Regions from separate parts of the Morganella sp. BCCO 40_0007 genome, predicted to be linked through region 2. Evidence: predicted binding sites of a transcription regulator. Region 2 holds the regulator's gene; each other region holds the start of a gene.
The links. The regulator Fur, encoded in region 2, represses iron uptake genes when iron is present. The targets are predictions, from matches to a motif close to ATAATAATGAGAACNACTATCAA.

Region 1: the regulator Fur is predicted to act here: its motif matches at 1,331-1,353, upstream of R5268_RS08610 (TonB-dependent siderophore receptor).
Region 3: the regulator Fur is predicted to act here: its motif matches at 1,000-1,022, upstream of sufA (Fe-S cluster assembly scaffold SufA).

The regions. Positions count from the first base shown of each region.
Region 1 covers NZ_JAVBIN010000006.1:77,724-80,056, forward strand. The annotation lists gene R5268_RS08610 (TonB-dependent siderophore receptor) at 1-1,297, opposite strand, end outside; gene R5268_RS08615 (hypothetical protein) at 1,531-1,941, opposite strand; gene R5268_RS08620 (N-acetylmuramoyl-L-alanine amidase) at 1,935-2,333, opposite strand, start outside.
Region 2 covers NZ_JAVBIN010000002.1:383,950-386,282, forward strand. The annotation lists gene fldA (flavodoxin FldA) at 1-502, shown strand, start outside; gene fur (ferric iron uptake transcriptional regulator) at 681-1,130, shown strand; gene glnS (glutamine--tRNA ligase) at 1,261-2,333, opposite strand, start outside.
Region 3 covers NZ_JAVBIN010000015.1:8,127-10,459, reverse strand. The annotation lists gene R5268_RS17370 (FAD-binding and (Fe-S)-binding domain-containing protein) at 1-265, shown strand, start outside; gene R5268_RS17365 (hotdog fold thioesterase) at 301-726, shown strand; gene sufA (Fe-S cluster assembly scaffold SufA) at 1,065-1,445, shown strand; gene sufB (Fe-S cluster assembly protein SufB) at 1,461-2,333, shown strand, end outside.

The DNA of each region.
Region 1 (2,333 bases), on a different contig from region 2:
GGCCGGGAATTACCGTCCAGTTACCGAAATTAATGGTGTCATCAATATAGACAGCATGGGCTTCAGTCCCGCCGGAGGTGTGCTGATAGTAGCTGTCGGTCTGCGGGCGTGAGCCTTGTGAACCGGTCGGATACCAGCCGGAACGGTAGGCTTTTTCATCTGCCGTTTCATTCAGATAACGGTAACCGAAGGTAATTTCATGGGACTGGTTATCAAAACGAAACAGCTGTGAATAGCTTGGTTCAATGGCGTAAGCGGTGTAGTGACGCGGATAGGAAACAAGACGGCTCTTACCGGCACTCGCATTTGTTCCCTCGCTTTCAATATAACTGCCACGGTAGCTTTTGCTGAACCAGGTCAGTAATTCAAACTGTTTGTCATCTTCCTGATGGCGGTATTTAAAGGACATATCCTGACGGTTGCCTTCAAAACGGTCAAACGGACGAACTGACTGATAAGGATCGGCTTTGTACTGCGCTTCCGACAGGCCGCCCGGCATCCCGGATTGCGCATGATAATAGTGGAAGTTTGCCAGCAGTTCATCGGTATCACTGAAGGCGTAACAGGTTTTCAGGATAATGTCATCGATATCGGTATTGTCGTTATTTTTGCGGTAACCCTGGCCGTGCAGGCCGGAGTAAAGCAGCATCGCGCCCGCAGAGCCATCTGCGGATGAACCGCCGACAGAAGCATCGGTCAGGGTTTTCAGCCCGCCGGTGCGTGCGCCCTGAGTTTTGACAGAGGCGGAACCGCTGAAGGTTTCCGGAATCGGTTTGGTGACAAAGTTAATCACGCCGCCGACGTTTTGCGGCCCGTAACGGACAGAGGTGGCGCCGCGCATCACATCAATGCTGCTGATGGAGCCTAAAGAGAGTGGTGACATCGATAACTGAGGCTGTCCGTAAGGGGCGGCAGCCAGCGGAATACCGTCGAGCAGAATGGTGGAGCGCGGGGAAAGCCGTGCCGGAAGCCCGCGGATACCGACATTGAGTGAGACATCGCTGCCGCCGGTGCCGTTACTGTCCCGTACCTGGACGCCCGGGATACCGCGCAGGGCATCCGCGATGGTTTCCGCACCGGACTCATCGATTTGTTTTTTGGTTTTGATGGTGCGGGCGCCGCCGTGGTTCAGCAAAATATCACTGTTATCCGTGTTATCCAGCCAGTTACCGACAACGACGATCGGGGTTTCGGTATCTGCGGTGGCGGCGAGACTGCCGCTGCTGATAAAAGCGAGTGCCAGCGCCAGCGGAGTGAGGCGGGCAGGGCGGTAGTATGCGTTACAGGAATCAGTCATCACTCAGTTTTCCGTGAGAATTTAAGAAAGCAAATGATAATTATAACCATTACCGGTGCGCAATGGTTTTTTAACGGAAAGTTACTAAGATGCTGATTTTATGATTCAGAATTTAGTTACAAAATGATTGATGCTGTAGTTATTTTCGGTGTGAATGTGAGCTTGCTGTTTTAGCGGGGAACAGGCGGTTTTATGGATTAGTCCGCCCGTTATCCCGGGAGAGGGCAGATATGTCAGCAATCGGGTTCATCACCGCATAAATAAGAATCAACCCATTCATTCTTTTCGCGGAACAGGTAGATATATTTACCATCAGGAAAGCGGATATCACCGGCACCGCTTGATGATATTCGCCATTCACCTGTCTGACCATTTTCAAGTTCAAGATTGCCGTATGAAATACAGGATGAATAATAATCATGATCCCATGACATGTCTGATGATGTCTCTGCTGACCGGAAGTAATTGATCAGTTGTTCTTTATTTGGTGTGAATTTTTTACAGGCATTAACTTCGCCCGCAGGGGGATTTTTTGTGACAGTGATTCCTGAGTTTTCTATTTCTATATTTTTTACAGACATAGCATTCATTGTTTCAGGAATGAGAGCTATAGTAAGTAACAGGATAGAAAATTTATTTACCATGATGCAGTACTCGCTTCAGTTGTGTTTTTTCTTGCTACATCAGGATGTTTATATACTTCAGATATTGAAATATCCAATGTTTCTAAAAGTTCTGATATCAGCCATTTAAGAGATGCATTTTGTTTGCTGTTCACTGCGTCATATATGTCTTTATTATCACTGTCACGTTCATAGTAACCGACAATTTCAATGCCGATACTATCAGTATTACTTGGGTAGCGATCCGGAAATGACTTTGCCTTCTCTATATCTGATATAGCTTTAGTTCTGAATTTATTTTCCAGGTCTGCCATTTTTTTGAGTTCAGATGGTTCACATTTTTTTGTAATAACACATCTCGATTTCATTTTTCCTAAATGCCACGTTGTTTTAAACAACGAAGCCGTCTGATA
Region 2 (2,333 bases):
TGACACCGGTAACACAGAAAATATCGCTAAAATGATTCAGAAATCACTCGGCGATGATGTCGCAGAAGTCAGGGATGTTGCCAAGTGCAGCAAAGAGGACATCGAAGGGTTTGATTTCCTGCTGCTGGGTATCCCGACCTGGTATTACGGCGAAGCACAGTGTGACTGGGATGATTTTTTCCCGACGCTGGAAGAAATTGATTTCAGCGGTAAAATTGTGGCGATCTTCGGTTGTGGTGACCAGGAGGATTACGCAGAGTATTTCTGTGACGCCATGGGTACCATCCGTGACATCATTGAGCCGCGCGGCGCCACCATCGTGGGTCACTGGCCGACAGAAGGCTACCACTTTGAAGAGTCAAAAGGACTGGCAGATGACAGTCACTTTATCGGCCTTGCGATTGATGAAGATCGCCAGCCTGAGCTGACGAATGAACGCGTGGCAAAATGGGTTGAGCAGATCCGCGAAGAAATGAGTCTCGACGAGATTCTGGCAATTTAAGGGTTACCCCGTAAATTGCGAATGATAATTCTGCTTATTTATGTAATGATATTATTATCCGGTCCGGCATCGGTCAGGCGAATCGCACCTGACGCCTTTTGATAGCCGGGCATTGTGTTCAGCCGTTGAGCGTTCCCCTGAAGTGCGCTCACCAGCGACAATATAGGACTAAATCCGCATGACCGATAACAATAAAGCATTGAAAAATGCAGGACTGAAAGTCACACTTCCCCGCCTGAAGATTCTGGAAGTGTTACAGGATCCGGAGTGCCATCACGTCAGTGCGGAAGATCTCTACAAAAAACTGATCGATATCGGTGAAGAGATTGGACTCGCAACTGTCTACCGCGTTCTGAATCAGTTTGATGATGCCGGTATCGTCACCCGCCATAATTTTGAAGGCGGTAAATCCGTATTCGAACTGACCCAGCAACACCATCACGATCACCTGATCTGCCTGGATTGCGGTAAAGTCATTGAGTTCAGTGATGAATCCATTGAGACACGTCAGAAAAATATCGCGGAACGTCACGGTATTAAACTCACCAACCACAGCCTGTACCTGTACGGTCACTGTGCGGATGGCGACTGCCGTTCTGATGATGGTATCCACGACGAGAAAAAATAATTCTCTCCGGTAACCGAATTGTATGAAAGGTGCGTAATGCACCTTTTTTATTGTGTTTTTTCCGTCAGACACAAACAAAAAAACCGTTCGCATGAACGGCTTTTTTATATCAGTAACAATGTGTTATCTGTTATTTACTTTCCATTTTTGCCCAGGTATCACGCAGGCCGACAGTCCGGTTAAAGACTAATTTATCCGCTGAGGATAATTTGGCATCGGCACAGAAATACCCTTCACGCTCAAACTGATACGGCTTGCTGCTGTCTGCGGCCACCAGTGACGGCTCCACAAAGCCCTGACGGATCACCAGAGAATCCGGGTTAAGTGTTGCCAGGAAGTCATCTTCCGCACCCGGGTTAGGCACACTGAACAGACGATCATACAGACGGATTTCCGCCGGTACCGCGTGTTTCACGCTGACCCAGTGAATAACACCTTTTACTTTACGGCCGTCAGCCGGATCTTTGTTCAGGGTTTCCGGATCATAAGTACAGTAGATAGTGGTGATATTACCTTCGCTGTCTTTATCCGCACGTTCAGCTTTAATCACAAACGCGTTGCGCAGACGCACTTCTTTATTCAGCACCAGACGCTTGTACTGTTTGTTAGCTTCTTCACGGAAGTCAGCACGGTCAATCCAGATTTCACGGCTGAACGGCACTTCACGGCTGCCCATTTCCGGTTTGTTCGGATGATTCGGCATGGTCACCATCACATCGCCTTCCGGCATGTTTTCGATCACGACTTTCACCGGATCAATAACAGCCATGGCGCGCGGTGCACTTTCGTTCAGATCGTCACGGATACAGGATTCCAGCGCCGCCATTTCGACGTTGTTATCCTGTTTGGTAACGCCGATACGGCGGCAGAATTCACGGATAGAGGCGGCAGTATAACCACGGCGGCGCAGACCGGAAATAGTCAGCATGCGCGGGTCGTCCCAGCCCTCAACAAATTTCTCGGTCACCAGCTGATTCAGCTTACGCTTGGACATCACGGTGTATTCGAGATTCAGGCGTGAGAATTCATACTGACGCGGATGACAATCGATAGTGATGTTATCCAGAACCCAGTCATACAGACGGCGGTTATCCTGGAATTCCAGGGTACAGAGTGAATGAGTGATCCCTTCCAGCGCATCAGAAATACAGTGCGTGAAATCGTACATCGGATAGATGCACCATTTATCACCGGACTGATGGT
Region 3 (2,333 bases), on a different contig from region 2:
CTGGCAGAATCTGTTCAGCCGTTTCGGTGCGTCACTGCAATCCGTCAGCACCGGCTGTTGCGGAATGGCGGGAACCTACGGCCATGAAATGCCGAATCTGGCGCGCTCAAAGGGGATCTATCAGCTCTCCTGGGCTCAGCCGTATCAGTCACTGCCGTCAGAACGCTGCCTGACCACCGGATACTCCTGCCGCAGCCAGGTGAAACGGATGGAAGGTAAAGTCATGCTGCACCCGTTGCAGGCGCTGCTGACACTGGTATCCTGACAGCAGGATAAAAACACGACGCGGAGAGCTTATCAATGATATGGAAACGACCTGCAACACCGGCAGAACTGAATCGCATCTCGGAAGGGAACATGCTCAGTCATCTGGGCATTGTCTTTACAGCGGTGGAGCCGGAACAGCTGATCGCCGTGATGCCGGTTGATGAGCGGACCAAACAGCCGCATGGCCTGCTGCACGGCGGAGCATCAGTGGTGCTGGCGGAAAGTCTCGGCTCGGTAGCCGGTTATCTGTGCAGTGAAGGGGATGAAACGGTGGTCGGTGTTGAGATTAATGCTAATCATGTCCGTGCGGTGCGCAGTGGTGTGGTCACCGGTTACTGTAAGGCGGTACATCTCGGGCGTAATCAGCAGGTCTGGTCGATAGAGATTTTTGATGAGCAGCAGCGTTTGTGCTGTATCTCCCGGCTGACCACCGCCATTCTGCGCGGAACCGGAAATTAACATTTAAGTAACATTTTAGTCGGTGCAGTGTGAATTTCATCCGGAATCACGTTGCGCCGGCTTCTCTCTGTAAAAGTCGCATTTATAATATTCCTTTTGTGCCATCAGCAATGTACTGAACAGTACGGTAATAAGCATTTATCATTGATAAACAATCTCTTTTACAAACAATGAATTAATTCACTTTCCGCTCAAAAATGATAACGCTTGTCTGATATGCTTGTCTATTATTTAATCAATAATCGGAATGTCCTTTCAAAGCAAGTGGTTGAAGTGAGAAATATTATCATTAACATGGTGTTTACGGAGAGCTCCCGTCGAATTTTATGAGGTCAATAATGACAACACACAGCACAAACCCGGTGGAAACTTTTTCACTGAATGATAATGACTGGACAGGGATCACGCTGACAGCGGCCGCTGCAAAACAGATTGTGACACTGACGAATAACACCCCGGACAGTATCGGGCTTTGCCTGAGTGTCAAACAGTCCGGTTGTGCCGGGTTTGGTTATGTTTTCGAAATGATTAATCAGGCGGATGCAGACGACATGCTGTTTGAGCGCGATGGCGCCCGGCTGTATGTTCCGCGCAAAGCCATGCCGTTTATTGACGGTACGGAAGTGGATTTTGTCCGCGAAGGGCTGAATCAGATATTTAAATTCAATAATCCGAAAGCTCAGCATGCCTGCGGGTGTGGTGAAAGCTTCGGGGTTTAAGAGCGAAGCCATATTATGTCTCAGAGCAATGCAGAGATTGGTGAAGACGTTCAGACCTGGCTGAATGACGGGCGCTATAAAGAGGGCTTCTTCACTAACGTCGCCACGGATGAACTGGCAAAAGGGATCAATGAAAATGTGATCCGCGCCATTTCCGCCAAACGAAATGAACCGGAGTGGATGCTCAATTTCCGGCTGGAGGCTTTTCAGCACTGGCTCGGTATGGAAGAACCACACTGGCTGAAAGCGAAGTATCCGCATCTGGATTATCAGGATTACAGCTATTATTCCGCGCCGTCATGCGGTGCGTGTGACGATACCTGCGGCTCACAGCCGGGAGCGGTACAAAGCCCGGCAGACAGCTTCCTGACCAGTGAAGTGGAAGAAGCATTTGAAAAACTCGGTGTGCCGGTTCGTGAAGGGCAGGCGGTGGCGGTGGATGCGATTTTTGACTCCGTTTCCGTTTCCACGACTTACCGTGATGAACTGAAGAAACACGGCGTGATTTTCTGCTCGTTCGGGGAAGCGATTCATGATTATCCTGAACTGGTGCAGAAATACCTTGGTACCGTGGTTTCAAGCCACGATAACTTTTTTGCGGCACTCAATGCGGCGGTGGCTTCTGACGGCACATTTGTCTATATCCCGAAAGGGGTTCGGTGCCCGATGGAATTATCCACCTATTTCCGTATCAACGCCGCCAAAACCGGCCAGTTTGAACGCACGATTCTGATCGCCGATGAAGGCAGCTACGTCAGTTATATCGAAGGCTGCTCCGCACCGGTGCGTGATACCTATCAGCTGCATGCCGCTGTTGTGGAAGTAATTATCCATAAAGATGCGGAAGTCAAATATTCCACCGTTCAAAACTGGTTCTCCGGTGGTGAT